DNA from 4 places in the Thioalkalivibrio sp. AKL8 genome. Region 1 is predicted to be linked to each of the others. Evidence: predicted binding sites of a transcription regulator. Region 1 holds the regulator's gene; each other region holds the start of a gene.
The links. The regulator sigma-54, encoded in region 1, starts transcription at its own class of promoters, with help from an activator protein. The targets are predictions, from matches to a motif close to TGGCANGNTNCNTGCTT.

Region 1 (7,648 bases):
AACTGCCGATCCTCCTGCTGGTCAGCTTCGGCGTGCTGCTCCTGCTGGTGGATGGCGAACTGGGCCGGCTGGAGGGCATCGCGCTGCTGGCCGGTCTGGTCCTGTTCACTGCCTGGATGGCCATCAGCGCCCGGCGCGCACGCCCGGCCCCCCATGACGACACCCCCGAGGTGGTGCGCGGCATGGTCGAGACGATCCCAGAGGGCGACCGACTGGGGCCCGCGATCGCCTGGCTCGTGTTCGGGCTGCTGCTCCTGCTGGCGAGCAGCCAGGCCCTGGTCTGGGGGGCCGTCGAGATCGCCGAACAACTGGGGGTCAGCGACCTGGTCATCGGGCTGACCATTGTCGCGGTGGGAACCAGCCTGCCGGAACTGGCGACCTCGGTGGTCGCCGCCTTCCGCCGCGAGGCCGGGCTGGCGATCGGGAATGTAGTCGGGTCCAATCTGTTCAACCTGCTCGCGGTACTGGCCGTTCCGGCCCTGATCACGCCGCTGGCAATCGACGCCGATGTGCTGACGCGCGACTATCCGGTGATGCTGGCATTGACCGTGGCCCTGTTCCTGATCGCGCTGGGCCGCCGCGGACAGATCCGGCGCTGGCAGGGCGCCCTTCTCCTCATCGCCTTCGCAAGCTACCTTGTCTATTTGGGAATCACGGCAACCGCATGAACTTCAACCCCGAAACGACCCGCAAGCTCGCCCTGGCCGTCCTCAATGACGAGGCCGAGGCCGTACGCAACCTCGCCCGGCGCATCGACGACCGCTTCCTCGAGGCCTGCCGCTGCATCCTCGCGTGCAAGGGCCGCGTGATCGTCACCGGCATGGGCAAGTCCGGGCACATCGGCAGCAAGCTGGCCGCGACCCTGGCCTCCACCGGCACGCCGGCCTTCTTCGTGCATCCGGGCGAGGCCAGTCACGGCGATCTCGGCATGATCACCCGCGAGGACGTGGTCATCGCGCTGTCGAACTCCGGCGAGACCGACGAGATCATCACCATCCTGCCGCTGATCCGGCGCCTGGGCGTACCGCTGATCGCGATGACCGGCAACCCCGGCTCGCGCCTCGGCGCGGATGCCACCGTACACCTGGATGTCAGCGTCGAGCGCGAGGCGTGCCCGCTGGGCCTGGCTCCCACCTCCAGCACCACCGCCGCGCTGGCGATGGGCGATGCCCTGGCCGTCGCGGTGTTGGATGCACGCGGCTTTACCGCCAACGACTTTGCCCGCTCGCACCCCGGCGGCCGCCTTGGCCGGCGCCTGCTGGTGCATGTCGCCGACATCATGCATACCGGAGGCGCGATCCCGCGCATCACCCCGGACGCCCCACTCAAGGACGCCCTGTTCGAGATCACCCGCAAGGGTCTGGGGCTGGTGATCATCACCGACGGTGACGATCGCATCCAGGGCGTGTTCACCGATGGCGACCTGCGGCGCACCCTGGATGCCGGGCACAGCCTGGACGGCCTGACCATCGGCGAGGCCATGACCACCGGCGGCCACACCGCGCAGCCCGACTGGCTGGCGGTGGAGGCCCTGGAGGCCATGGAGAGCCGGCGCATCAACGCCCTGCCCGTCACCGACGCCGAAAACCGCCTGGTGGGCGTGATCAACATGCACGACCTGCTGCGCGCCGGGGTGGCGTGATGAACCTGGATGCCACCACTCTGCGCACCCACCAGCAGGCCGTTCGCCTGCTGATCCTGGACGTGGACGGCGTGCTGACCGACGGCAGCCTGTTCCTCGGCGACGGCGGCGAGCAGTACAAGGCCTTCAACAGCCGCGACGGCCACGGTATCCGTCTGGCCCTGGACGGCGGCATCGAGATCGCCATCCTGACCGGGCGCACCTCCGGGGTCGTCGAGCACCGCATGCGCGACCTGGGAGTGGAGCATCTGATCCAGGGCCGCCGCGACAAGGGCGAAGCCCTGCACGAACTGCTGCAGCGCACCGGTCACGACCCCGCCGAAGCGGCCTTCATGGGCGACGACATCGTGGATCTTCCAGCGATGCAGCGGGTCGGGCTCGGGATCGCGGTCGGCGACGCCCACCCGCTGGTGCGCCAGCATGCCCAGTGGGTGACCGAAGCCCATGGTGGGCGCGGGGCCGTGCGCGAGGCCTGCGAGGGCCTGCTGGCCGCGCAGGACCGGCTCGACGCGCTGTTCGAGACCTACCTGAACGGATGAGACGCAGGATTCGCAGCCGACTCGGATGGACCCTGGCCGTGCTCGCATTCGCGACCGTGCCCCTGGCGCAGGCTGAGGTAAGCCCGCCCGAGGGCGAGGTCACGCTGCAGATTGACGGCTTCACCCTGCATGCCACCGGCGACGACGGCGAACTGAGCCATCGTCTGCGCGGCACCCGCCTGCGCGAGTTTGGACGTGACGGCCCCCAATGGGTGGACGACCCGGACCTCGACCTGTTCGCCGAAGGCGGTATCGAATGGCGCTGGACTGCCCCCGCCGCACTGCATCAACCGGCCGCCGTGACCCTGGACCTGGTGGGCCCCACCCACGGCGTACAGCCGCCCCGCGGCGAACGCGTAGAGACCATCATCGATTCGCGGGATGTTCGCGTCGCCACCGACACCATGGTCGCCACTTCGGATGCCCTTTCCACCCTGAACCAGCCGGGCCTGTTCCAGCGCGGCACCGGTCTGCGCGTGGACTCGCGAGGGGATACCATAGAGTTGTTCCATGACGTGTACTCGCTCTACAGCGAGACGAGCGAGGAGGATCCCGCGCATGACCCCGAATCCCCATAGCCTTCGCCACCGTCCGGGCCAACCGGGTGCCCGCCTGGCGGCGCTCCTGCTGCTAGCCCTGCTGGCCACGCCCGCGCTCGCCCAGCAGGGCTCGGCGGGCCCGGCACTGCCGGTGGAGATCACTGCCGACCGCGCGGAGATGGACGAACGCCAGGGGCTGGGGACCTACACCGGCGACGTGATCGTAATCCGCGGCGACATGACCCTGGAGGCCGACAAGGTCTACGTGCGCACCCGCGATCGCCGCCCCTACGAAATGGAGGCCCACGGCGAGCCGGCACGCCTGGAATCACCCGATCCGGAAACCGGAGAGATGCGCATTGCCACCGCCCTGCGCATCGACTACCTGCTGAACGAGGACCGCATGATCCTCACCGACCAGGCCCATGTGATCACCACCAGCGAGGAGGCGCGCGGCAAGCGCATCACCTACGACCTGACGACCGACGTGATCGAGGCCGAACGCGGCGAAGGCGACAGCGAGCGCGTGCGCATCACCATCCAGCCGCGCGACGACGAATGAACGCCACCGCCCCCAGCCCATCCGCCACACCGGCACAAACCAACGACCGCCTGATCGGACGCGAGCTGACCAAGCGCTACGGCCAGCGCACGGTGCTGGACCAGGTGGACGTCGACCTCGCGCCCGGCGAGGTGGTCGGCCTGCTGGGCCCGAACGGGGCCGGCAAAACCACCTGCTTCTACAGCCTGGTCGGGCTGATCCGTCCCAATGCCGGGCGCATCACCCTGGGCGAGCGCGACATCACCCGCGCCCCCATCCACGTACGCGCGCGCGCCGGCCTCGGCTACCTGCCGCAGGAGGCCTCGATCTTTCGCCGCCTGAGCGTGTGGGACAACCTGCAGGCCGTGCTCGAGCTGCGCCCCGGGCTGGATCGCCACGAGCGCCGCCGCATTGGCGACGCCCTGATCGAGGAGTTTCAGCTCGAGACCGTGCGCCACAGCCCGGGCATCGCGCTGTCCGGTGGGGAGCGTCGCCGGGCCGAGATCGCCCGCGCCCTCGCCGGGGATCCGCAGTTCATCTGCCTGGACGAGCCCTTCGCCGGGGTGGATCCGATCTCGGTGGGCGACATCCAGGACGTGATTCGGCATCTCGCCCAGCGCGGCATCGGCGTACTGATCTCCGATCACAACGTGCGCGAGACCCTCGGCATCTGCCACAGGGCCTATATTCTGAGCGAGGGACGCCTGCTGGCCGCCGGTACACCGGACGAGCTGCTGGCCGATCCCCAGGTGCGCCGGGTCTATCTCGGCGAGAACTTCCGCCTGTGAAAGCGCCCCACATGCGGCCCGGTCGGTGCACAAACCACAAGGCAGGCTTTAAGATTCCACCAATGCCCACCCTCGCTCCGAATACGCGATGCTGAAACCCGGCCTGAATCTGCAGCTGGGTCAGACGCTGACCATGACCCCGCAACTGCAGCAGGCGATCCGCCTGTTGCAGCTGTCCACGCTCGAGCTCCAGGTGGAGATCCAGCAGGCGCTGGAGAGCAACCCCATGCTCGAACAGGTCGAGGACGAAGAGGCCGAGGCCGACACCGAGCGCCTGAACCAGGACGGCGAGCTGGTGGAAGGCGATCGCATGGAGGCCACCACCACCAGCGATGACGTGATCCCCGAGGAACTGACCACCGACAGCCGCTGGGACGACATCTACGAACCGGCCCCGACACCCAACAAGGGCGTGGATGACCGCGACCCGCTGGAAAACACCAGCGACGACGACGGCGAGGGCCTGCAGGATCACCTGCTGTGGCAGCTGCATCTGAGCCATCTGACACCGCGCGACCAGCGCATCGGGGCGGCCCTGATTGACGCCATCAGCCCCGACGGCTATCTCGAGGGTGACCTGGAAACCCTGGCCGAGACCATCAGCCGAGGCGAGGATGAAACCGTCGGCGTCGACGAGGTCGAGGCAGTGCTCCACTGGATTCAGCAGTGCGACCCGCTGGGGGTCGGCGCGCGCAACCTGCGGGAGTGCCTGGAGATCCAGCTACGCGAACTGGCCCCGGACGCCCCGGCCCGCGAGGCCGCACGGGCGATCCTGGAACACGGCATGGACAGCCTGGGCAAGCGCGACTACAAGGCCCTGCAGCGCCAGTCCGGCGTACGCGACCCGGACGAACTGGCCCGCGCACTGGATCTGATCCGCACCCTGAACCCGCGCCCCGGCGCACAGATCAGCTCCGCCACCTCGGAATACGTGGTCCCGGATGTCTACGTGCGCCACACCACCGAGGGCTGGCGCGTGGATCTAAACCCGGAGATCGCACCGCGCATCCGCATCAACGACCTCTACGCCGGCATGGTGCGCCAGGTCTCGGATGCCCGCGACAGCGCCTTTATGCGCGATCAGCTGCAGGAGGCACGCTGGTTCCTGAAGAGCCTGCACAGCCGCAACGACACCCTGCTGCGGGTCGCCGAGGCGATCGTCCACCGCCAGCAGGGCTTTCTCGAGCATGGCGACGTCGCGATGCAGCCATTGATCCTGCGCGACATTGCCGAGACCCTGGAGATGCACGAATCGACCATCTCGCGGGTTACCACGCAGAAATACATGCACACCCCGCGCGGGGTCTTCGAGTTCAAGTATTTCTTCTCCAGCCATGTCGGCACGAACGATGGCGGCGAGTGTTCCGCCACCGCCATCCGTGCCATGATTCGCGAATTGATTGGCGACGAACCCCCGAACAAGCCGCTCAGCGATGCCCGGCTCGCCCAGGTCCTGTCGGACCGGGGCATCAACGTAGCGCGCCGCACCGTGGCCAAGTACCGCGAGGCGATGCACATCCCTTCATCCAGCGAACGCCGGCAGATGGCCTCGATGCCCACCGGCAGCAAGTAACCAAGGAGTCCTGACCATGCAGATCAACCTGACCGGCCACCACGTGGACATCACCGACGCCCTGCGCGACTACGTCAACGAGAAATTCGCGAAGCTGGAGCGCCACTTCGACAAGGTCATCGACGTCCACGTCGTGCTGACCCACGAGAAGACCCGGAATCAGCACAACCAGGCCGAAGCGAATCTCCAGGTCAGCGGCAATCACATCCACGCCGAGGCCTCTCACGAGGACATGTATGCCGCAATCGACGCGCTGATCGACAAAGTCGACCGTCAGCTGATCAAGCACAAGGAAAAGGTCAAGGACCACCACCGCGCCGAAGGTGCCCAGCGCAACCGCGAGCAGGCCTCCTGATCCATGACGATTGCCGAGTTGATCACCTCCGAGCGCATTGGCCTGCAACCCGAGTGCTCCAGCCAGAAACGGGCCCTGGAGGCCCTGGCGGACCTCCTCGCCGGCGGAGGTGACGGCACGGGACCAGGAAGCAATGCGATCTTCGAGGCCCTGTCCGCACGCGAAAAACTCGGATCCACCGGTCTCGGCCATGGGGTTGCGATTCCCCATGGCCGCCTGGCCGATCTCGAGGCGCCGCGCGTGGCCGTGCTGCGCCTGGAAAAGGGCGTCGACTTCGACGCCATGGATCACGAGCCGGTCGATATCCTGATCGCACTGCTGGTCCCGGAGGCCGCCACCGGCGACCACCTCGACCTGCTGGCCCAACTCGCCCGCGGCCTGTCGCAGCCAGACACCATCGGAGCGCTGCGCCGGGCCGGGGATGCGACGGCCCTGGAACAGGAACTCGTGCGCCGCTTCAGCGAGGACTAAGCCCGTGGAACCCGCCTCCAGCCGCGATTCCGGCGCGCAGCGTCTGCCATGAACGAGGCGCTGGGAGAAGGCGGGATCGCCCGCGACATCAACGTGGAGAGCCTGATCCAGGCCATGGGAAACCGCCTGGATCTTCGCTTCGTGCACGGCGAACATGCAGCACCCGACCGCAAGCTGGTCGGCGACGACGGGGACGACCTGCCGCTGGCCGGCCATCTCAACCTGATCCGGCCCAACCGCATCCAGATCATCGGCGACTTCGAGGCCCGCTACATCTCCAGCCTCAGCGCCACCCAGTGCAACGACCTGATCCTGGAGATGGCCCGCACCGGGACCACCGCGGTGATCTTCGCCGAGGACACCTGTCCGTTCTCGGAGATGCCCGACGCCCCGCAGGAGGCGCTGCCGCTGATCCTGTGCTCCAGCACCAGCAGTCACGAGATCATCTCGCTGCTGCGCTATTTCCTGCAGCAGCGCCTGGCCCATTTCGAGGTGCGCCACGGCGTGTTCATGGAGATCCTCGGGATCGGGGTGCTGATCAGCGGCGCCTCCAGCGTCGGCAAGAGCGAGGTCGCACTGGAACTGATCTCGCGCGGGCATCGCCTGATCGCCGACGATGCCCCGGAGTTCGCGCGCATTGCGCCCGACATCGTCCGCGGCCACTGCCCGGCCCTGCTCCAGGACCTGCTCGAGGTGCGCGGTCTTGGGGTACTCAACATCCGCGCCATGTATGGCGATTCCGCGATCAAGGGCGGCAAGTACCTGCGCCTGATCATCGACCTGCGCGATCATGGCGAACCCTCGCCGGTCCCCGATGACCGGCTGAACGGGCGCCGCGGCGAGATCGATATCCTCGGCCTGCGCGTCCCCTTGATCAGCCTGCCGATCGCGCCGGGGCGCAACATCGCGGTGATGATCGAGGCGGCCGTGCGCAACCACATGCTGCACATGCAGGGCTATATCGCTGGCGACGACCTGCGCGCACGCCAGCGCCGCCAGATGAGCGGCGAGACGGAGGAGCCGCCCTACCATCGCGCGGTGCCCGCCACTACGGTCCCCAACCCGGACCCGGAGGGCTGAATCGGCCATGCGCCTGCTAATCGTCAGTGGCCTGTCCGGGTCCGGCAAGACCGTGGCCCTGCACACCCTGGAGGATGCCGGCTACTTCTGCGTCGACAACCTCCCGCTGCCGCTGCTGCC
Region 2 (7,648 bases), on a different contig from region 1:
CTCGCGCTCCAGCTCGACCTGGGCCTCCAGCACGCAGTCCACCAGCCCCAGCTCGGCATGCGCCGCGGGCAACTCGCCGGCCTGCGCCAGCCGGACCTGGCCCTTGCCGTCATAACCCAGGCGCGCGGTCTTCAGGATCGCGGGGAACGTCGGCCCCCCCGCGTCCGCTCGCACTTCGGGCGTCTGGCCGGCCAGGACCGCCTGCCAGGGGGCTACCGCCACATCGATCTCGCCGAGGAAGGCCTTCTCCTCCAGGCGATCCTGGGCAATGCTCAGGGCGCGCGGCCCCGGGCGCAGACAGGCGCGGGCATCCAGCCACTCCACGGCCGGGCGCGGGATGTTCTCGAACTCGGTGGTAATGACCGCGCAGGCCCCGGCCAGGGCCTGCAGCGCATCGGGGTCGTCGAAGGCCTGGCACAGGTGCCGCGCCGCCACTCGCCCGGCCGGGCTCGCCGGGTCCGGGTCCAGGACCCATACGGGATAGCCCATACCCTGTGCGGCCTCCACGAAATAGCGGCCGAGCTGCCCGCCACCGAGCAGCCCGAGGGTCGCAGGGGGCTGGATCATGACGGGTCCGGTGGCAGGGTCTGCCCCAGCACGGCCTGACTCTGGGACTGGCGAAAGGCATCCAGACGCTCACGCAGATCGAGATCGTGGTTCGCCAGCATCGCGGCGGCGAACAAGGCGGCGTTCGCCGCGCCCGCCTCGCCGATCGCGAAGGTCGCCACGGGGATGCCGCGCGGCATCTGCACGATGGACAGCAGCGAGTCCTGCCCCTTCAGGTGGCGCGAGGCGACCGGCACGCCGAGCACCGGAACCGGGGTCTTGGAGGCCAGCATCCCCGGCAGGTGCGCCGCCCCCCCGGCCCCGGCGATGATCGCCTGGAGGCCCCGCTCGCGTGCCTGCTCGGCGTACTCGAAAAGCAGATCCGGTGTTCGGTGAGCCGACACCACCCGGGCCTCGAACGGGATCCCGAGTTCGTCCAGCACATCCACCGCCCGCTCCATGGTCGCCCAGTCGGAGGTGCTCCCCATCACGACGCCCACGCGAGGCGCCGCCGAATTGCCTGCCATCTCAGTCATGGCCCGAACGATAGCGACCCCGGCCCCACCCGACAAGCCATGCGCACCACGAAGCGCTCCCGGACGCGCAGAAAAGCCCGGTCAAGGAGCGATCCACAGGGAGACCCAAAGGCCGGAAGGGCTCACTGGTGAGAGCGAAGCGGGGGGCGTGAATGGCCGGTGGATAAGGCGCGACGCGCCCATGCGCTTGCTGCCGATCGTCGCGTCTCCTTGTGGATCGCTTTTCTTCGTGTCTTCGTCCGCTTCGTGGTGCGCAAGGCCCGCGCCCGGTAGAATCGCGGCATGACTGACACCCTGCTTGAAAGCCAACTCCCCGACCTGGAACTCGTGCATCGCGGCAAGGTACGCGATCTCTATGCGGTGGACGCCGACCACTGGCTGATGGTCACCACCGACCGCCTGTCCGCCTTTGACGTGATCCTGCCCACGGCCGTGCCCGAGAAGGGCCGGGTGCTGACGGAGATCACGCAGTTCTGGATGCACAAGGTGGAGCGCGAGCTGGGCATCCCCAACCAGTTGACCGATATCCCACTGGAACAGGTGATTCCGGACCCGGCCGTTCGCGCCCCGCTGGAAGGACGCAGCCTGGTGATCCGCCGGCTCGAGGCCCTGCCGGTGGAGGCAGTGGTACGCGGCTACCTGATCGGCTCTGGCTGGAAGGACTACCAGGCCAGCGGCGCGGTCTGCGGCATCCCGCTCCCGGCCGGCCTGGAGCTCGCCTCGAAGCTCCCCGAGGCGATCTTCACCCCCAGCACCAAGGCCGACGTCGGCGACCACGACGCCAATATCGACTTTGATGCCGTGGTGGCGACCATCGGCGAGGACCGGGCGCGGCAGGTGCGCGATGCGGCACTCTCGATCTACGCGATGGCCCGCGACTACGCCGCCGAGCGCGGCATCATCATCGCCGACACCAAGTTCGAGTTCGGCGTCGATGCCGCCGGCACCCTGCATCTGATCGACGAGGTCCTGACCCCGGACTCCTCGCGCTTCTGGCCGGCCGACCGCTACGCGCCAGGCACCAGCCCGGAGTCCTTCGACAAGCAATACGTACGCGACTACCTGGAGACCCTGGACTGGGACAAGCAGCCGCCCGGCCCCGAGCTGCCCGCGGAAGTGGTGGAACAGACCGCGGCGCGCTATCGCGAGGCCCTGGAGCGCCTGACCCGCGACGCATGAGCCCGGCACAGACAGGAGCGCCCCCGCAGGGCCTGTTCGTCACCGGCACCGACACCGGCGTCGGCAAGACCTTCGTCAGCTGCGCGCTGCTGGAACTCTGGCGGGATCGTGGGCTGCGGCCGCAACCGCGCAAGCCGGTGGAATCCGGCTGCCCGCCGGGCCCCGATGGGCTGTGGCCCGAGGACGGGATGAACCTGACCCACGCGGCGGGCCTTCCGGACGCCGCCATCGAGCAGGTCACGCCCTGGCGCTTCCCCGATGCCATCGCCCCGGACCAGGCCGCCGCGAACCAGGGCGTGCGCCTGACGATCGCGGAGCTGGCCGCGGCCTGCGCAGCCGACGGCACGGGCCCGCGGCTAGTGGAGGGTGCGGGGGGCTTCTACTCGCCGCTGTGTACCGATGGGCTGAACGCGGACCTCGCCGAGGCCCTCGGGCTGCCGGTCCTGCTAGTGGCGGAGGACCGCCTGGGCACACTGAACACCTGCCTGTTGACCCTGGAGGCCCTGGAACGACGCGGCCTGCAACTGGCCGGGATCGTGCTCAACCGGCGCCGGGAGGATGCCGACCCGCGCCTCGACAATGCGGCCGCGCTGCGTTCACGCACGAGCGCCCCGATCATCGAGTCAGCCGAAGGCATCACCCGCGCGGCGCTGGTTCAGAAGCTCTCCACCTCGAAGTTGTCCGGGCGCACGCCGCCGGAGGACTCGCGCCCCTGACCACGGGACTCGGAGGCCGCAGGGGCTTCCTCTTCGTCAACCCGGAACCCGGCCAGGGTCTCGCGCAGGGCACGGGTCCCTTCACGGTCGACGCGGCGGCTCTCGATGATATGCACCGGGCGCTGGGACTCGCCGTAGTACGCCTCGTTGAAGTCGTCGCGCACGGTCATGCGCGAGCCGGACAAGCTCATGCCCAGGTAGGCACCCCGCGCCCGCGAGTAGGACAGGAAGTCGGCCGTCGGGGTGGCGCTCCGGCCCGCACCCACCGGACCGGCAGCCACCGAGGCATCGCCCCCCAGGCGGATGGCGGACCCGAACATCGAGTCCACCGCATCCTGGGTGCGCGCGACCATCACCACCTCGGCGGCATCACCACCGAACTGCATGCCGAAGCTGACCGAACCGAGGGAGTAGAACGCCACCGGCGAATAATCGCCGCGCTCGTCGTCCCAGGCAAGGAACACGCCGATGCCGCCGGAGCCTCCGATCAGGAAGGCCCCGCGAGCCACGCGCGGGAAGATCACCACGCCGCGGGCGTCGCGCAGGTCCTCTTTAAGGGACTCGTACTCGGGGTGGGTCGCCATGTTCTCCACCGTCGCCTGGGCGCGATCGATGATGTCCTGCGGATCGATCTCGCGGCTGAACGGGTTCGCGTGAGCGCTCCCCACTATGGCGGCAAACACCAGCGTCGTCAGGCAGAAAAGGATCAGTCGTTGCATCGTGGAAACCTCCAGAAAGGCCAAGGGAGACGCGGCCGCGCGAATGCGTCGGCGTCTCCCTAACGAATACATTCATCATGGCACAAAAAAAGGGGGCCGAAGCCCCCTTTTTCGTGCTGCAACCCGCAGGATCAGTTGACCTTGGGATCCAGCTCGCCGGACAGGTAGCGCTTGACCATGTCGTCCAGGGAGATCGGCTTGATCTTGGACGCCATGCCGGCGCAACCGAAGGCCTCGTAACGGGCCTGGCAGAGGTCCTTCATTGCGGCGGTCGAGGCCTTCAGGAACTTGCGCGGATCGAATTCCTTCGGGTTCTCGGCCAGGAACTTGCGCACCGCACCGGTGGAGGCCATGCGCAGGTCGGTATCGATGTTGACCTTGCGCACGCCGTGCTTGATGCCTTCCTGGATCTCTTCGACCGGCACGCCGTAGGTCTCGCCCATATCGCCGCCGTACTTGTTGATGATCTGCAGCCACTCCTGCGGAACGGAGGAGGAGCCGTGCATGACCAGATGGGTATCCGGGATGCGGGCGTGGATCTCCTTCACGCGCTGGATGGCCAGGATGTCACCGGTCGGCGGACGGGTGAACTTGTAGGCGCCGTGGGAGGTACCGATGGCGATCGCCAGGGCATCGCACTTGGTGTTCTTCACGAAGTCGGCGGCTTCGTCCGGGTCGGTCAGCAGCTGGTCGTGGGACAGCTGGCCCTCGGCACCGGAACCGTCTTCCTCGCCGGCCATGCCGGTTTCCAGGGATCCCAGGCAGCCCAGCTCGCCTTCCACGGACACGCCACAGGCGTGGGCGATCTCGGAGACCTTGGCGGTCACGTCACGGTTGTAGTCGTACGAGGCCGGGGTCTTCATGTCAGGCATCAGGGAGCCGTCCATCATCACCGAGCTGAAGCCGGACTGGATGGAGCGCAGGCAGACTGCCGGCTCGGAGCCGTGATCCTGGTGCAGCACAACCGGGATGTCCGGGTACTGCTCGATGGCGGCGATGATGTTGTGGCGCAGGAAGGGCTCGCCGGCGTACTTGCGGGCACCGGCGGAGGCCTGAATGATCACCGGGGAGTCGACCGCAGCGGCCGCTTCCATGATCGAATGGACCTGTTCCATGTTGTTGGCGTTGTACGCCGGCATGCCATAGCCATGTTCGGCGGCATGGTCCAGAAGCTGGCGAAGTGAGATTAGAGCCATGGATTCCTCCTTACGGGATTCGGACTGAGGTAGTGAAAAAGTCGATTAATCTGGTTGGCGACTGCGGGCGGTGCGCGGTTCAGGCCAGTTCGCCGACGCGCACGATCTTCATGGCGTTGGTGCCGCCATGCTCGCCCTGCAGGTCGCCCTTGGTAATGATGACCAACTCGCCATCCTGCACGACGCCCTCGCCCTTGAGCAAGTTCACCGCCTCACGGTTCACGCTTTCGTGGCTCTCGGGGATCGGCTTCAGAGTCACCGGATAGACGCCGCGATAAAGCGTCATGCGGCGGCTGGTGGATTCGTGCTGGGTGAGCGCGTAGATCGGGATGCCCGAGCTGATGCGCGACATCCACAGCGCCGTGGAACCGGACTCGGTCAGCGCGGCGATCGCGGAGACATCGAGATGGTTGGCGGTGTACATGGTGGCCATCGCGATGGCCTCGTCGACCCGGCCGAAGGTCGAATCCATGCGATGGTCCGACTGGCGTGCGGCGCGCTGGCGCTCGGCAGCCTCGCAGATCCGGTCCATGCTGGTGACCACGCGCGCAGGATAACGCCCGGTCGCGGTCTCGCCAGAGAGCATCACCGCATCCGTGCCGTCCAGCACCGCGTTCGCCACGTCGAATACCTCGGCGCGGGTCGGGATCGGATTCGTGATCATGGTCTCCATCATCTGGGTCGCAGTGATGACCAGACGATTGAGGCTGCGCGCGCGCGTGATCAGGGTCTTCTGCACCCCCGGGAGCTCGGCGTCACCGATCTCCACGCCCAGATCGCCGCGGGCGATCATGATGACCTCCGAGGCGGCGATAATCTCGTCGATCACCTCCAGGGCCTCGGAGCGCTCGATCTTGGCGCAGATCCCGGCCTCCCAGCCGGCATCCTTCAACAGGCCCCGCGCCAGGTGCAGGTCCTGGGCGGAACGCGGGAACGAGACGGCCAGGTAGTCCACCTGCAGCTCGGCCGCCAGGCGGATATCGTCGCGGTCCTTGTCCGTAATCGCGGGCGCAGACAGGCCACCGCCCTGGCGGTTGATGCCCTTGTTGTTGGACAGCTCGCCGCCGACTTCGACCGTGGTCTCGATCCGGCTGCCATTGACCGCCGTGACCTTGAGCACGATACGACCGTCATCCAGCAGCAGGATGTCGTCCGTGCGCACGTCGTCCGGGAGGTCCTTGTAGGTCAGGCCGACCTGGGTGGCATCGCCCGCGTCGCGATCCAGTTCGGCATCCAGCGCGAAGGGCGCCCCCTCTTCCAGCTGCACCTTGCCCTGCTGGAAGCGGTCGATGCGGATTTTGGGGCCCTGCAGGTCGCCCAGAACACCGACGCAACGGCCGGCGCGCTCGGAGGCGGCCCGCAGGCGCGCCAGGCGCTGGCGGTGGTCATCCGGATCGCCATGCGAGAAGTTCAACCGGACCACATCCACACCGGCCCGGATGATGGCCTCCATGCCCTCGTCGCTGTCCGTTGCCGGCCCCAGCGTGGCTACGATCTTGGTACGTCTCATCCGCGCGTGTCTCCGTCAGCGGGGAAGGACAAGGGCCTCAGCCCTTGGCCCGTTCTTCCAGGATGGCGACGGCCGGCAGGGTCTTGCCCTCGAGGAACTCGAGGAAGGCGCCGCCGCCGGTGGAGATGTAGCTGATGCGATCCGCCAGGTTGTACTTGTCGATCGCGGCCAGGGTGTCGCCACCCCCGGCGATGGAGAACGCATTGCTCTCGGCGATCGCCTCGCCCAGGGCCTTGGTGCCGCCGGCGAACTGATCGAACTCGAACACGCCCACCGGGCCGTTCCAGACGATGGTGCCGGCATTGCGCAGGGCCTCGGCATAGGTGGCCGCGGTCTCGGGGCCCACATCGAAGATCATGTCGTCGTCCGCAACGGCGTCTACGGCCTTGGTCTCGGCCGGGGTGGATTCGGAGAACTCCTTGCCCACGGTCACGTCGGTCGGGACCGGGATCTCGCCGCCCTTGGCGCGGGCGGCCTCCATCAGGCGCTTGGACTCATCGACCAGATCCGCCTCGTACAGCGACTTGCCGACACCATGGCCCTGGGCCGCGATAAAGGTGTTGGCGATGCCGCCACCGACGATCAGCTGATCGACAACCTTGGACAGCGACTCCAGCACGGTCAGCTTGGTCGAGACCTTGGACCCACCGACGATCGCCACCAGCGGGCGCTTCGGGGTTTCCAGGGCCTGACCCAGAGCCTCCAGCTCCTTGGCCAGCAACGGGCCGGCGCAGGCCTGCGGGGCGAATTTGGCCACGCCATGAGTGGAGGCCTGGGCGCGGTGGGCGGTACCGAAGGCGTCCATCACGAACACGTCGCACAGCGCCGCATACTTCTTGGCCAGTGCCTCGTCGTCCTTCTTCTCGCCGGCGTTGAAGCGCACGTTCTCTAGCAGGATCACCTCGCCCGGCTTGGCATCCACGCCATCGAGGTAGTCTCGCACCAGGCGCACTTCGCGCCCGAGCAGGCCACCCATATGCTCGGCGACCGGGGCCAGAGAGTCCTCCTCGGAGAACTCTCCCTCGGTCGGGCGGCCCAGATGCGACATCAGCATCACGGCCGCACCGGCATCCAGGGCCTTCTGCACGGTCTCGAGGCTCGCGCGGATACGGGCGTCGGAGGTGACCTTGCCGCCCTTCACCGGGACGTTGAGATCCTGACGCACCAGCACACGGCGACCCTGCAGGTCGAGATCGGTCATCTTGATGACAGACATGGGAGTACCTCTCGAAATACGGTTGGAAAG
Region 3 (7,648 bases), on a different contig from region 1:
TCACCAAAGGTCTTGTGGACATGTTCGATGGAGAGATAGCTGGTCATGATGTTTCTCCTGTAAGGGGCCGGCTCAGCCGGCCTGCGTGCCACGGGTAACCCAGTTGCCGACGATGGCAACCAGACGGTCGAGGAAGAACCCGACCAGGCCGACGTAGACGAGCGCGAGCACGATGTCGCTGAGCATGGAGGCGTTCCAGGCATCCCAGATAAAGAAGCCGATGCCAACACCACCGATCAGCATCTCGGCGGCCACGATCGCCAGCCAGGCGAGACCGATCCCGATGCGCAAACCGGAAAAGACATACGGCGCGGCGGCCGGGAGCATGATCTTGGTGAAGTACTCGAAGCCGTTCAGGCGCAGCACGCGGGCCACGTTCACGTAGTCCTGCGAGATATTCCGGATACCGACGGAGGTGTTGATGATGATCGGCCAGATCGCGGTGATGAAGATCACGAAGATCGCCGACGGATTGCTGGCCTGGAACGCGGCCAGCGAGATCGGCAGCCAGGCCAGAGGCGGCACGGTACGCAGGACCTGGAACAGCGGGTCGAGTCCGCGCATCGCCCAGGTGGACTGGCCCACCAGCACGCCCAGGCCGATACCGGCGACTACCGCCAGCGCATAGCCGTAGGCCACGCGCTCCAGGCTGGCCAGCAACTGCCAGGCCATGCCGACGTCGTTACCGCCGTAGTCATAGAAGGGATTGACGATCAGTTCCCAGGTGTCGGTAATCACCTGGCTCGGGGCGGGCAACACGGCTCCCGGGGAGGACGCCATCATCTCCCAGATAAGCAAAAAAAGCGCCGTGACGACCACCGGCGGCACCACGACCGCGGCAGTATTGCGCAGGCGCCGGGCCCAGGCCCCGGGATCTGCCCCGGGGCGCGGCTGGGGCCTGGCCGCAATGGTGGTGGCCTTCCGGGCCACGGGCCGGGTGGGCGACGCGTCGGCCGCCGGGCGTTCGCGCCCGGAGCCAAAGGTCAGGGTGCGGTCGAGAATGGCACTCATCGCGAAATCCTCTTGAATCGTTTGTTCGGGGGTCAGTCGGGCAACGCGTCAGGACGCGAGCGCCTTGATGTCCAGGCTGTCGAGATAGGCCTGCGGGTTCTCCGGGTCGAAGACCTTGCCGTCGAAGAACGTTTCCTTGCCGCGCGAGGTGGACTCGGGGATGTCGGCGCCGTCGATGCCGAGCGCCTCGGCGGCCTCGCGCCAGATGTCCTCGCGGTTCACCTCGTCCACCAGCGCCGGCATGTCCAGGTCCGGCGGCAGATAGCCCCAGCGGATGTCCTCGGTGAGGAACCACAAGTCGTGGCTCTTGAACGGGTAGGAGGCCTGGTCCTTCCAGTAGCGCATCTGGTCGGGGTGATCCTCGACCACGCGTCCGGTGCCGTAGTCGAAGTTCCCCTGCATGCGGTCGATGATGTCGCCGTACGGGGCGTGGATGTAGCGCCGGCGCGAGCAGATCTCGGCGACCTCCTCCTTGTTCACCGGGTCCTCGCAGTACATCTGCGCCTCCATCACCGCCATGGTCAGGGCGCGCGCCGCGTTCGGATGAGCCTCCACCCAGTCGGCACGCATGCCCAGCGCCTTCTCCGGGTGGTTGTGCCACAGTTCGCCGGTGGTGTTGGCGGTGTAGCCGATGCCCTGATTGATCAGCTGCATGTTCCACGGCTCGCAGACACAAAAGGTGTCCATGGACCCGACGCGCATGTTGGCAACCATCTGCGCCGGCGGGACCACGATGGTGGCGATGTCGCGGTCCGGATCGATCCCGCCGGCGGCCATCCAGTAGCGGATCCACAGATCATGGGTCCCGCCCGGGAAGGTCATCGCCGCACGAATGTCGTCACCGCCGGCGGCCTTCTCGGCCAGGGCGCCCTTGAACTCCGTGGTGTCGGTGCCGACCTTCAGGTCCGCGTACTCGTCCCCGACCGAGATGCACTGCCCGGCCAGGTTCAGTCGCGCGAGGATCGTCATCGGCGTGCCCCGGCGATGGATCAGGTAGGGCATTGGCGTGAGGATGTGCGAGCCATCGATTCCGCCGCGTTGCGACCCCAGATCCAGGTTGTCGCGCACCGTGCCCCAGGAGGACTGCTTCAGCACCTGCACATCGGGCATGCCGTGAGCGGCGAAAAAGCCCTTCTCCAACGCAATGAACAGCGGTGCGGCATCCGTCAGAGCGATGAAGCCGAGCTTCGCCTCGGTGGTCTCCGGCTTGCCATTGCCGGCCTTCGCATAGCCCCAGGGCGCCGCGCCCGAAAGGCCCATTGCCGTGGCGCCGATTCCGGCGGCCATGCCGCCCAGGAAACGCCGGCGCGACAGGCCGGAGGTGTTCTTCGTGTCGTTCGTTTGATCGGTCATTACGGGTTCACTCCCCTTGTCAGCAAACACATCCCAAAAACGAAAAAAGGCGTCGCATCAGCCCGGCCGCTTGTGCAGCCGGGTGATGGACGCCTTTGTCCAGTCTCACGGGAGCCCCGGTCATCGGGTCTCCCTGTTGTCAGGCGACGAACCGCCGTTGGCTCGTCTTGCCCATCCTCCTGCAGGAGGTGTGCCAATTAGCCGTTGCTAGGCGACCCTGCGGGAAACAATCGCCACGTGGCGCGGAAAAATCGGATGGTTTCGAACACCGGGTCGAACGCTTGCGGGAAGCCCGAAGTCCGGAAGACAATCCCTGAGGCACCAGCCTGGGGCGCACTTGCGGTGCAGTTGACCTGCAATAGTGCGCTGCCAGAGGGCGACCTAACCCGCCGTAGGAGCCGCCTTGGCGGCGAAGCCCCTGCCCGCGCCGGACTTTGGCAGGGGCTTCGCCGCCAAGGCGGCTCCTACAGGCCCTTCCCCAGCAGGTCAGACATGGCGACGGTCGCCTCGGCCACCTCGGCCAGACGCCGGTTCTGGTTCATCGCAGTCTGGCGCAGGAGCTTGTAGGCCTGGTCCTCCGTCAGGCCGCGATGCTGGATTAGCAGTGCCTTGGCTCGCTCAATCGTCTTGCGCTCGGCCAAGGCCTGGCGCGCCGCCTGCAGCTCGTCCTCCACCGACTGCAGACGACTGGCCTGGCGTTGCACCAGGTCCATCACCGAATGTCCGACGATCGGCACATTGAGCGGGTTATCGCCGCCCACGCCGTCGGAATCCAGCCCCTCGGGCGCACCGAAAAACACCGCATACGGCACGCTGTCGCGCAACTCCGACTCGGCCAATTGCGCGATACGGTCACGCACCGCACCCAGGTCCGCGCGATCCGCCACGATGCGCGCGGAGCAGCACTCGTTCAGGTGCATCTCCAGCCGATCCTCGATCTCCTTCATCGCGTCGATACGCGCAGTCGTGCAGGCAAACCACGCCTCGGCCCGGGCCGGGGCCGGCTGGCCATCGGTCTGGGTGCAGGCCTGACGGCGCAGGCGCTCGACCTCGGCGGCGAAGCTCGCGCCCTGTAATTGACGCCAGGCGCCGCAGGCCGATTCCGGGGCAAACTCCGAGAAGATGCGAAACGAACGTTCCTGGGCATCGATACGGTGTAACAGGGCCTGGCGCAGCTCGCCGTCAAACACGCCCTGGCCAAAGCCCGCAGCACCGATCGCGCGTTCCTGACCCGCAAGCTCCTTGCCCTGCATGAAGTTCAAAAGAGCGACCAACGCACCGGAGACCTCCGGGTCGGTAGCCGAGTCCGCAGCCTCGAATACCACGCCCAGAAGCGAACGGATCAGTTCGCTGAAGCCGCGCATCGCCTCCATTGGCGAAAGCGTGCGCTCGTTGACCTCCTCGCGCAGGCTGGGCAGCCCGGACAGTCCGTGCAAGGCCAGTGCCATGCGTCCCAGCAACCGGCCGCGTGCATGGGCACAGGCCCCCGGCTGTAACCAGCCATCAAGGTGTTCGCGAAAGGCCGCCGCCGTGGTGTCGGATTCGGTTCGATACTGCCCCAGCTCCTCGGCATAACGCTGGCCAGCCGAGCCGATCCAGAGGCTGGAAGCGCCGCGTTCACGCTGCAGTTGATGCACCAGGGCACGGATGCGCCCGACCAGTTGCACGGCCTCCAGCAGGCGCTCCAGGCTCACTACCTCGCATTTGCGCGAGGCGACCAGGAAATCGCCAATAGCCTCTTCATACGAAACGCTCGGGGACGGGGTATTCTGGGGGAGATTCTGACTCATGCTCATGATCCGCGGATGCCTCGCGGAACAAACAAGCACGCGATGTGCCAGTTCGGGGCACTGGCAGGGGCGGGAGATCAGAACGAGCGGGGGATCACACCCCCGCCCGCGAGCAACGATGAACGATCAGAAGCTCATCGAGCGGTCGAACTCGGCGACGGCCTGCACGTACTGGCCCATGCCGGCCATCTCGGCGTTCGGCAGGAAGTTGTGTTCGCCGACGTCGCGGCCCTTGGCGCAGGCCTCGCAGGCCCAGAACGGGACGCCTTCACTGACCAGTGAATCGACGATGTCCTTCATTGCCGGCATGTTGTGGCCGACGATCTTGTCGTAGACATTGCGGTTGGCGATGTTCACGGCCTCGCCCTGCAGCCAGACGGTCACGTCATGGCCCTGCTGCTTGGCCACGTTGGCGGCGATCATGCCGAGCGTCGCACGGGTGGGGTCGTCGGTACCGGCGGTGACAGCAACAATAAAGCGCATGGGGTTCTCCTGAGTGCTTGAAACGTGCTGCAACCGTAGCGGCAGGCACGCCCGGCGTCGATTTCCCACAAGCCGCGGAGAAACACTCGGATCAGGGCCTGCCCCTCGCCGTAACGCTGGTCCGGTAGAGCTTGAAGGCCATCAGCAGCCAGGGGATGGCGTGCATGACCAGGTCGAGGATGTCCCACAACCGGTTCAGCTCGCCGGCCAACAGCCAGCGCAGCTTCTCCGCGACATGCGGCTCGGGGATCCAGGGGGCCAGGCCCAGCGTGGCCACCAGCAGGGCAAACAGCCACAGCGGTGCGCGATCGACCCAGCGTACGAAGGCTTTCATCGCGCGCATCCTACCCAAGGCCCGCGCACGGCGCAGCCCGTTCTTGCCGGTAACGGGGCCGCCTTCTACACTTTTGCCTGCTTCAGGGGGGCGCGACGCGGCAGGCCCGGGAACCCCCTGGCCTCACCACCGCGGTCCGCAGTAGCCGCCCGGTCCGGAAGACCATCATGGAAGCCCTGCTCGTCTCCACCGTCATCGTCGCCATCGCCGAGATGGGCGACAAGACCCAACTCCTCGCGCTGCTCCTGATCTGCCGCTACCAGCAGACCTGGCCCATCATCTGGGGCATCGTGGTGGCGACCCTGGCCAATCACTTCCTCGCCGCGCTGGCCGGCGTCTGGATCGGCGCCAGCGTGCCGGACGAGTGGCTGCGCTGGGGGCTGGGGCTCGGGTTCATCGTCATGGCCGCCTGGGTGCTGGTGCCGGATAGCGAGGACGAGCTGCCCGCCCCCTCGAAACACGGCGTGTTCTGGACCACCACGGTGCTGTTCTTCCTGGTCGAGATGGGCGACAAGACGCAGGTGGCTACCGCCGCGCTGGCCGCGACCTTCGACAGCCTGGTGCTCGTGGTGATCGGCTCCACCATCGGCATGGTCGTGGCCAATGCCCCGGTCGTATGGCTGGGCCAGCGTTTCGCCTGTCACCTGCCGCTGCGGCTGCTACGCGCGCTCGCGGCTCTGCTGTTCTTCGCCCTGGGCCTCGGAGTCCTGCTCGCCTGGGTCTGACTCCGAGCGCAGCATCTTCTGTCCCAGCCAGATGCGCCGCACCAGGCGCGGCAGCAACAGCAGCAATGCCAGCACCGCGAGCAGCGCCAGACCCAGTTGCACCCCGCTGTCGGCACCACTGGCCACCTCGCGGGTGGCATGCCCCAGCCAGGCATAGGCGAACAGGCCCGGGATCAGCGCCACCACCGTCGTCAGTGCAAACACGGGCAGCGGCAGGCGCACCAGTCCCAGGGCATAGTTGGTGGGCGCAAACGGAAACACCGGCACCAGCCGGGTCAGGGCCACCACGCGCCAGCCCTCGGCCTCTACATCCTCGCGCAGCCGGGTACTGCGCGGCCCCATGCGCGGGACCAGCCAGGGCTGCAGCCAGGTACGGGCCAGCATGAAGGCGATGACCGCCGCCACGGTGGCCGCCAGCAGACTAAGGGCGCCACCGGTGAAGGGACCGAACAAGGCCCCGCCCAGCAGGATCCAGAAGGTGCTGGGCAGCGGGAACAGGGCCAGCACGACAAACGCCAGCACGAATACCAGGTAGGCCCCAGGGCCCCAGCTAAGCAGCCAGACCTCCAGCTCGCCCAGCGGAACGCCGAGGCTGGGCCACTCGGTGGTCAACAGGATCCACGCCAGCGAGATCCCGAACAGGATCGCCGCGACCGTCAGCCAGCGCTTGTGGTGTCGAATCCTCATGTCACCCCGTCAGCCCTCATTACCGGGGCCTTGGCCGTTGCCACGCAGGCGATCCAGACGCTCCGCCAGCGCGCGCTCGGTACCATCCCGGCGCGGACTATAGAAGCGCGCTTCTTCCAGCCCTTCGGGCAGATAGACCTGTCCGCGCGCAAACCCGTCCGGTTCGTCGTGGTCGTAGCGATACCCGGCACCGAAGCCCTCGGCACGCATCAGCTCGGTCGGGGCATTGCGCAGGTGCAGGGGCACGCCCGCGCTGCCGCTGTCACGGATCGCGGCCCGCGCGCCGTTCAGCGCGGCATAGGCGCTGTTGCTCTTGGGTGCGGAGGCCAGTTCGATCACTGCCTGTACCAGCGCCAGATCGCCTTCCGGCCGGCCCAGACGTTCCATGGTCTGCCAGGCCGCCAGCACCCGCGCACCGAGGCCAACCGCGGCCAGGCCAATGTCCTCGTAGGCCATGCGCAGCAGGCGGCGACCGAGGTAGTCCGGGTCACAGCCCGCATCCAGCATGCGGGTGAGCCAGTACACCGCGGCGTTCGGATCGGACCCACGCACTGACTTGTGCAGGGCGGATATCTGGTCGTAGAAGGCATCGCCCTGACGGTCGAAGGCCAGTGACTGCGCCCCCATTACCGCACGCAGCGCGTCGCCGGTGATGGCGCCATCGCGCGCCAGGTCCGAGGCGGTCTCCAGCCAGTTCAGGGCACGCCGGGCATCGCCATCGGCGGCGCGCGCAAGACGCTGACGCTCCTCCGGGTCCAGCGTCAGGCCGCGCCCGCCCAGACCGCGCTCGGGGTCATTGAGGGCCCGGTCGATCAGGGCCTCGATGGCCTCCGCCCCGACCGCCTCCATGCGGTAGACCCGCGCGCGCGACAGCAGCGCGCTGTTGAGTGCGAACGAAGGATTCTCGGTGGTCGCGCCGACGAAGGTCAGCGTACCGTCCTCAATGTGCGGCAGCAGCGCATCCTGCTGCCCCTTGTTGAAGCGGTGGATTTCGTCGATGAACAGCAGCGTCCCGACACCATTGCGGCGGCGGGTTTTCGCGGCTTCGACGACCGCACGGACGTCCTTGACCCCGGCCAGCACGGCGGACAGCGTGACCAGGCGCTGGGCTCCGGCCGCCGCCACCAGCCGCGCGAGCGTCGTCTTGCCGCAGCCGGGCGGGCCCCAGAGGATCATCGACGGGGTCTGGCCCTGCTCGATCGCCTGGCGCAGCGCGGCATCGGCGCCGACCAGGTGGTCCTGGCCGACCATCTCGTCGAGACGCG
Region 4 (7,648 bases), 110 kb from region 1:
TGAGCAAGCGCAAACATATCCTGGGACGTGTAACGGTGGTTCCCATGACCGTGGGCCTTCTGGTGGCATGCACCGGGTCCTCCGGGGTCTCGGCCGAGGGCCTGGAGGGCGGGCAGCAGGATCTGCAGGTCAGCGTGCTGCACGAGGAACTGAATCACCCCTGGGCCATCGCCTTCCTGCCCGACGGCGGTGCACTGATCAGCGAGCGCCCGGGCACCCTGCGCTGGTTCGAGGACGCCGAGGCCTTCGACGGGCGGGGCGCGCTGGTCCCGGGGTTGCCGGACGACCTGCAGGCGCGCAACCAGGGCGGTTTGCTGGATCTTGCCCTGCATCCGGAGTTCGCCGAAAACCGCTGGCTGTACTTCACCTACTCGGCGAGCGTGGAGGGCGGACTGACGACCCGCCTGGCGCGTGGGCGCTTCCAGGATGGCGAGCTGCAGGACGTGGAGACGCTGTTCACCGCCGAGCCGGGTGTCAGCGGCGGCCGGCACTTCGGCAGCCGCATCGTGTTTGACCAGGCCGGGTACGTGTACATCAGCGTGGGTGACCGCGGCGATCGCGATCATGCGCAGGACACCTCCACCCATATCGGCAGCATCATCCGGCTGCATGACGATGGTTCGGTGCCGGATGACAACCCGTTGGTGGATGAACCCGACGCCCGCCCGGAGATCTGGGCCTGGGGTGTGCGCAACCCGCAGGGCATGGTGATGGACCCCGAGACCGGCACCTTCTGGCAGAACGAGCATGGCCCGCGCGGGGGTGACGAGGTCAACATCATCGAACCCGGCCTGAACTACGGCTGGCCGGTCATCACCCACGGCGAGGAATACCGTGGCGGCCAGGTGGGCGAGGGTCTGACCGAGAAGGAGGGGATGGAGTCACCGCTGCATCACTGGACGCCTTCCATTGCCCCGTCCGGCATGGCGATCCTGCGCGATCCGGCCTTTGCCGACTGGGATGGTGATCTGCTGGTCGGCGGACTGGTGCACCAGACGCTGCGCCGCCTGACCTTCGACGGGCGCGACCTGGTCAATGAGTCCGAGGTGCTGCCGGATCTGGATCGCCGCGTTCGCGACGTGCGCGTGCACGAAGGCGCAATCTACGTACTTACCGACCACAACCCGGGGGAGCTGATCCGGCTCACCCCGGCTGACTGATGGAGTCGCCGATGTTCGCATTTTCCGAGCCGCGCATGCCTGCGCCCGAGCAGGCCTTGCCCGGGCGCGAGGAGCCGATGCCGGTGCCCGGGCGCCACATGGTGCTGGGAACCCCGTTGGCACCGCCGTACCCCGAAGGCATGCAGGTGATCCAGTTCGGCATGGGCTGCTTCTGGGGCGCCGAGCGCCTGTTCTGGCAGCTGGACGGGGTGTACTCCACCAGCGTCGGTTACGGTGGGGGCTATACCCCGAATCCAACCTATCGCGAGGTATGCAGCGGCCAGACCGGGCACACCGAGCTGGTGCGTGTGGTATTCGATCCGCGGCGAGTCGACCTGGATGCGCTGTTCCGCACCTTCTGGGAAGGCCACGACCCGACCCAGGGCATGCGCCAGGGCAACGACGTCGGTACCCAGTACCGCTCCGCGATCTACACCACCGATGCGGACCAGCTGGCGGCCGCCGAGACCAGCCGCCAACGCTTCCAGGCCGCGCTGGACAAGGCACGGGGCGGAACGATCAGCACCGAGATCGGCGAAGGGCCGGCGTTCTATTTCGCCGAAGAGGATCACCAGCAATACCTGGCCAGGGTCCCCCACGGCTACTGCGGCCTCGGCGGCCTCTCCGTGCCGTACCCGGCCTGAGCGCCTGCCCTTCTTCGTGTCTTCTTGGTGAATCGGGTTTTAGCCGGTATTGGCGGCGGCCCGAACGAGGGCGTGGAACAGACGCTGGTGGCGGCGCTTCTGGGGCAGGTATTCCGGGTGCCACTGCACGCCGATGCACCAGCCGCGGTCGGCTTCGATCGCCTGTACCACGCCGCTGCTCTCGCGGCCGGCGACCCTTAGCCCGCGACCCAGGCCATCCACCGCCTGATTGTGCAGGGCGTTCACGTGCAGCGTGGCGTCGCCCAGGATGTCCGCCAGGTGGCTGCGCGGCTCCAGCTGGACCGGCTTGACCGGCAACAGGCTGCGGGCCTGTGGTGTTTCCACGTAGAACTCGGCCAGATCGCGCTGCAGCGTGCCGCCGCGCACCACGTTGACCAGCTGCATGCCGCGGCAGATGCCGAGGATCGGGCGGTGATCGTCCAGCGCGCGGTGGATCAGGGCCTTCTCCAGGCGGTCGCGGTCGACGTCCAGTACCCCGCCGTGCGACTGGAACAGCCGGCGCAGCAGCCACAGGGCCGGGTAGAAGAGGTAGCCGATCAGGCGCTGCGAGAGGCGGCGCTCCGCCTGGCGGATGGCGGCCGCATCCGGCCCGTCGGGCAGGGTCTCGCCGTAGAGCTCGGGGTCGACATCCGCCCCGCCGCCCACGATCAGTCCGTCGAACGGGCAACGGCCGCGCGGCTTTCCCGGGCGCAACCGCAAAGGGCGGCCTCCCGCGCGCCACACCGCCAGGGCGGTGAACAGCCAGGCCGGACCCCCGCCCTGGTCCGGCCCGGTGATCGCGATCACCGGGCGACGGGCTTGGGGCGTGACCCGGCTGGTTGCATTGGGAGCCGAGTCAGAACCAGTCACGGAGGCGCTGGCTCCAGTCGTCGGCCCAGCGGCCGAGGGCCTGGCCGGGGCGGTCCAGGTATTCCCGCGACAGGCGCTCCAGGCGTTCCGGATCCGCCGCCAGGCGTTCCACCTCGACCCAGCCATTGAACGGTCGCGCCAGGCTCCAGTCCGGGTCGTCGATCTCGCAGTTCGGCAGGCGGTAATGGAAGGCCGGGCGCGGTTTGATCAAGTCGTGTTCCACCGGTGCGGCGTTGACCCGTTCCGGGTCCAGGTGGGCAAACAAGGGCAACAGGTCCAGTGGTCGGTTGCGGGTTGGGCTGTGCGCCAGGTAGGCATCGATCAGGCCGGCCTGATCGGGTTGGAAGTCCGGGTCCAGCATGTGGCGTACAAAGGGCCCGGGAAACGCGCGAATGTAGGGCGACAGTCGCCGTGCCAGGTCGATTGCGCCGGCCGCGGTGAGGGCCTCGGCCATCAGCAGGAAGCTGCGCAGGATCGCCAGCAGCCACTCGGCATCGGTACGGTGGATCTCGATATTGATCTGCAACCCGAAGGCGTAGAGAAACGAGCGTTCGGTGCCCTGGGCACCGGCCTCTTGCAGGGCCGCGCGTACCCGGTCCAGGCGGGGCAGGTCGGCCACCGGGATCGGCGGGGCCACGATTTCATGCGGCACCAGGCGGCCGGCGGCGTCGGCCAGCCAGCGATCCAGCGCCGCCTTGTCGGAGTCGTCCAGTTCGATGCCGAGGCGCGCGAGATGCTCGCGGTAGGCCCGGTCCTTCAGCACCCGGGCGTCCAGTTCCAGCTGGAAGTCGCCGACGTCGGTATCGCGCACGCGGGCGACGAACGCATTGTCCGGTTCGATCTGCCCTCCGAATTCGGCCTTTACTGCTTCGGCCATAATCTCCAGCGAGACCCCGGCCATCTCGATTTCTACCCCGATGCGGCGCGGTTCGCCCTCGGGGGTGTCGGGCCACGGGAGGTCGTGGAAGGGCTCGCTCATGCGTGTCTCGAAGCCGTGCAAGGAGAGCTCCATGATAACGGCTCGGTGTACCTCGTGCGGCCCGGGCAGTAGGATAGGCGCCGACCTACAGGAGCCCGCCGAGCCCATGGATCGAATCTATCTGCGCGACCTCGAAATCGATGCCGTTGTCGGTGTCTACGACTGGGAACAGCGGATCCAGCGCCGCCTGCGATTCGACATCGAACTGGCGGCGGATACCCGCATCGCCGCCTATTCCGGCGAGATCGGCGATACCGTCGATTACGAGGCGGTGGCCAACGCGGTGCGGGCCATCGTCACGCGCGAGCCGCACGCGCTGCTGGAATCCCTGGCCGAAGAGATCGCCGAGGCCCTGATGGCCCAGTTCGGCACCCCCTGGGTGCGCATCAAACTGGGCAAGCCCGGGGCCGTTCCCGGTGTACGCGAGGTCGGCATCGAGATCGAGCGCGGCACCCTCGCGACGTCCGACTAGCCCCTCTTCTCCTACGGGCCCTTCCGGCCCGCTTTCCTGTCTCTTGTTCCGCGTCTGGCCCGTGCGGGGACCGGACCGTGTTCACACTTTTCGTTGATTGCACGCTTTTGGTGCGTGTGCACTTTTAGTGCGCACCATCCAGAGGCAAAACCTCGTGGTTCGGCCGCAACACGTGTTGTGAAAAGCCGATTTTGCTCCCTTTTGGTACTTGGCACAGCCCGTGCAAGGACCGGGTGTCGACTACGCGACACTCGATTGACCAATCTGGGAGATGACCAATATGAAGAAGTTCACCCGTTCCGCGCTGGCCGCTGCTGTCCTCACCGTAGGCTCCACCGGTGGCGTCGCGTTTACCTCCACCGCCGCCGCGGAGCTGTCCGTGAACATTGGTGCGGTGTCCAACTACTACTTCAGGGGCTTTTCCGAAAGCGATGACGGTGCGGCCATTCAGGGCGGCATTGATTACGAGCATGCCTCCGGGTTTTACGCCGGAACCTGGCTGTCGAACGTCGATTTTGGTGATGACACCAGCTACGAACTCGATCTCTATGCCGGATTCGCCGACGAGTTCGCCAGCGGGTTCGGATACGACGTTGGCTACATCTACTATGCCTACCCCGATGCCCGTGATGACACCGGCTCCCTGAGCGCCGACTTTGGCGAGATCTACGGTGAAGTCAGCTTTGATACTGGCACCGTCGGTCTCTACGGCGGTATGGCCTATGTTGTTCACGACAGTGATGACTCGGCCTTGCAGGATGACGACATGTACTTCTACGCCGGTCTGGATATCCCGTTCATGGATGTCTACAGCGCCGGGTTCCTTGTGGGGCGTACCAGCTTCGACGATTCCGATGCCGAAAACTACACCCATTACACCGCCAGCCTGGCGCGCGACGCCGGGGACTGGGGCGAGTTCAGCCTTAACCTCGAGTACGTCGACGAATCCGACGAGGACCTGGGCGCCTGGGTGGGCTGGTCCAAGACGTTCTGAAGCCGGCTATTACCTCTTAATGCAAAGGCGGGTCCGTGGATCAGCGGACCCGCCCACAGGAGTCTGACATGAAGATGATTACCGCCGTGATCAAGCCGTTCAAGCTTGATGATGTTCGCGAGGCGATCTCGGAGATCGGCGTGCAGGGCATGACCATGACCGAAGTGAAGGGTTTTGGTCGCCAGCGCGGTCATACCGAGTTGTATCGCGGTGCCGAGTATGTAGTCGATTTTCTGCCCAAGGTGAAGCTTGAAGTGGCCGTTGACGAAAACCTGGTCGACCAGGTCGTCGAGGCCATTTCAAAGTCCGCCAGCACGGGCAAGATCGGCGACGGCAAGATCTTTATTACGCCGGTGGAGCAGGTCGTGCGTATTCGCACGGGCGAAACCGGACCGGAAGCGCTTTAAACCTTTGCCTTCCAGCGAATGAGGAATTTCAATCATGGAAATTGAACAGCAAGTTGTCGAACTCGCCTATGCGATGGACACCTTTTACTTTTTGGTGGCCGGTGCACTGGTGATGTGGATGGCCGCGGGCTTTACCATGCTCGAGGCCGGTATGGTGCGCACCAAGAGTGTGGCCGAAATCGCAACCAAGAATATCGCCCTGTATTCGATCGCCAGCATCATGTACATGCTGATCGGCTACAACATCATGTACAGCGATGGTCTCAGCTCCATTATCCCGGGACTGGGCTTCCTGATCAGCGGCGACAACGCAGTCGCGGACGTGCTGGGTAGCGGTGGCGACATCTACTACTCCGATCGTGCCGACTTCTTCTTCCAGGTCGTGTTCGTCGCCACCGCGATGTCCATCGTCTCGGGTGCCGTGGCCGAGCGCATGAAGCTGTGGGCCTTCCTGGCCTTTGCGGTCGTGCTGACCGGCTTCATCTACCCGATCCAGGGCTTTTGGAGCTGGGGTGGCGGTATCCTCGACCAGATCGGCTACCTCGACTACGCCGGTTCCGGCATCGTCCATTTCACGGGTGCCGCTGCGGCGCTGGCTGGTGTGTTGCTCCTCGGGGCGCGCAAGGGCAAGTACGGCGCGGATGGCAAGATCAACGCCATTCCGGGTTCCAACATGCCGCTGGCCACGCTGGGTGTGCTGATCCTGTGGCTAGGTTGGTTCGGCTTTAATGGCGGGTCCGAGCTGAAGGTGTCGGACATCGAGTCTGCCAATGCCGTGGCCGCCGTGTTCGCCAACACCAACCTGGCCGCGGCCGGGGGTGTGGTGGCCGCGCTGATCACCACCCGTCTGATCTTCGGCAAGGCCGACCTGACTATGGCCCTGAACGGAGCGGTTGCAGGCCTGGTGTCCATCACCGCCGAGCCGCTGATGCCCAGCCCGGTCCTGGCGATGATCATCGGTGCCGTGGGTGGTGTGATCGTGGTGTTCTCGATCGTCGCGCTCGACAAGCTGAAGATCGACGACCCGGTTGGTGCGATCTCCGCGCACGGTACCGCCGGTATCTGGGGTGTGATGGCGGTGCTGCTGTCCAACCCGGACGCGACCTTCTTCGGCCAGATCGTGGGCCTGCTCGCCATCTTCGTGTTCGTCTTCGTGGCCAGCCTGATTGTCTGGGCGATCCTCAAGGCGGTGATGGGCATCCGCCTGAGCGAAGAGGACGAGGCCATGGGCGCCGATATCGCCGAGTGCGGTCTCGAGGCCTACCCGGAGTTCACCGGGAAGCAATAAAGCCTCGTTAACCTGAAACCGGGGTCGGGCCGTAACCCGGCTCGATCCCGATACATCGTCTCCTCCGACGCCGACAAGACAGTCTCCCAGGACTTGGATGTTGGCCTTTGGGCGCCCCTTTATCGGGCGCCCTTTTTTTGTTCGACACACCGGGCGGGAGAGGGCTTGCCCGCGAAGCCCCCGCCCGCGGCGGTTCTTGCGACTGATGCCCGCGGGCTACTAACACCCCGGCCGGCTCTCTTCCCAGCAAGCAGGGTCTCCCGGTCGGGCCATTCATCCCCGTACCCCGGCTTCGGTTACGATCCCGCTTTTGCCGCACCGGAAGCCTGTCGCATGGATCGCCTGCTGGACGTCCGACAACTGAAAACAGCCCAGCTGGGCCCGCTGGACCTGGCGGTTCAGCCGGGCGAACTGGTGCAGGTCACCGGCGCCTCGGGTGCCGGCAAGTCGCTGCTGTTGCGCGCCCTGGCGGATCTCGACCCCAGCACGGGGGAGGTGATGCTGAACGGCGAGGCGCGCGACGCCATGCTGCCGGTCCAGTGGCGCCGGCGCGTGGCCTATGTGCCGGCCGAGACCGCCTGGTGGGGCGAGCGCGTGGACGAACACCTGCCCGCCGATTTCTCGCGTGAGGCGGCCCTGCACCTGCTGGAACAGGTCGCGTTGCCCGAGGCCTCGCTGGGCTGGGAGGTCGAGCGTCTCTCCAGCGGCGAGAAGCAGCGCCTGGGTCTGGTGCGCGCGCTGCTGAACCGGCCCCGCGTCCTGCTGCTGGACGAGCCCACCGCCAACCTGGATCTGGAGAACACCAAGCGCATCGAACGCGCGGTGCGGGCGTAT

Region 2: the regulator sigma-54 is predicted to act here: its motif matches at 3,763-3,779, upstream of G335_RS0101155 (lipid-binding SYLF domain-containing protein).
Region 3: the regulator sigma-54 is predicted to act here: its motif matches at 2,544-2,560, upstream of G335_RS0108675 (CmpA/NrtA family ABC transporter substrate-binding protein).
Region 4: the regulator sigma-54 is predicted to act here: its motif matches at 4,335-4,351, upstream of G335_RS0106610 (TorF family putative porin).

The regions. Positions count from the first base shown of each region.
Region 1 is NZ_AQYF01000007.1:78,741-86,388, forward strand. It holds gene G335_RS0106060 (calcium/sodium antiporter) at 1-668, shown strand, start outside; gene G335_RS0106065 (KpsF/GutQ family sugar-phosphate isomerase) at 665-1,642, shown strand; gene G335_RS0106070 (HAD family hydrolase) at 1,642-2,181, shown strand; gene lptC (LPS export ABC transporter periplasmic protein LptC) at 2,178-2,759, shown strand; gene lptA (lipopolysaccharide transport periplasmic protein LptA) at 2,740-3,282, shown strand; gene lptB (LPS export ABC transporter ATP-binding protein) at 3,279-4,049, shown strand; gene G335_RS0106090 (RNA polymerase factor sigma-54) at 4,138-5,622, shown strand; gene hpf (ribosome hibernation-promoting factor, HPF/YfiA family) at 5,639-5,977, shown strand; gene G335_RS0106100 (PTS sugar transporter subunit IIA) at 5,981-6,448, shown strand; gene hprK (HPr(Ser) kinase/phosphatase) at 6,497-7,528, shown strand; gene rapZ (RNase adapter RapZ) at 7,536-7,648, shown strand, end outside.
Region 2 is NZ_AQYF01000002.1:110,376-118,023, forward strand. It holds gene G335_RS0101135 (5-(carboxyamino)imidazole ribonucleotide synthase) at 1-567, opposite strand, end outside; gene purE (5-(carboxyamino)imidazole ribonucleotide mutase) at 564-1,073, opposite strand; gene G335_RS0101145 (phosphoribosylaminoimidazolesuccinocarboxamide synthase) at 1,365-2,261, shown strand; gene bioD (dethiobiotin synthase) at 2,258-2,977, shown strand; gene G335_RS0101155 (lipid-binding SYLF domain-containing protein) at 2,917-3,696, opposite strand; gene fba (class II fructose-bisphosphate aldolase) at 3,828-4,892, opposite strand; gene pyk (pyruvate kinase) at 4,972-6,402, opposite strand; gene G335_RS0101170 (phosphoglycerate kinase) at 6,440-7,618, opposite strand.
Region 3 is NZ_AQYF01000008.1:284,431-292,078, forward strand. It holds gene G335_RS0108665 (ABC transporter ATP-binding protein) at 1-47, opposite strand, end outside; gene ntrB (nitrate ABC transporter permease) at 73-1,011, opposite strand; gene G335_RS0108675 (CmpA/NrtA family ABC transporter substrate-binding protein) at 1,060-2,364, opposite strand; gene G335_RS0108680 (nitrate regulatory protein) at 2,829-4,154, opposite strand; gene G335_RS0108685 (DsrE family protein) at 4,281-4,637, opposite strand; gene G335_RS0108690 (hypothetical protein) at 4,729-4,971, opposite strand; gene G335_RS0108695 (TMEM165/GDT1 family protein) at 5,139-5,696, shown strand; gene G335_RS0108700 (TVP38/TMEM64 family protein) at 5,631-6,383, opposite strand; gene G335_RS0108705 (replication-associated recombination protein A) at 6,393-7,648, opposite strand, start outside.
Region 4 is NZ_AQYF01000007.1:184,631-192,278, reverse strand. It holds gene G335_RS0106635 (PQQ-dependent sugar dehydrogenase) at 1-1,160, shown strand, start outside; gene msrA (peptide-methionine (S)-S-oxide reductase MsrA) at 1,172-1,804, shown strand; gene G335_RS0106625 (gamma-glutamyl-gamma-aminobutyrate hydrolase family protein) at 1,844-2,611, opposite strand; gene G335_RS0106620 (amidoligase family protein) at 2,661-3,686, opposite strand; gene folB (dihydroneopterin aldolase) at 3,760-4,125, shown strand; gene G335_RS0106610 (TorF family putative porin) at 4,406-5,119, shown strand; gene G335_RS0106605 (P-II family nitrogen regulator) at 5,188-5,526, shown strand; gene G335_RS0106600 (ammonium transporter) at 5,561-6,814, shown strand; gene G335_RS0106595 (ATP-binding cassette domain-containing protein) at 7,148-7,648, shown strand, end outside.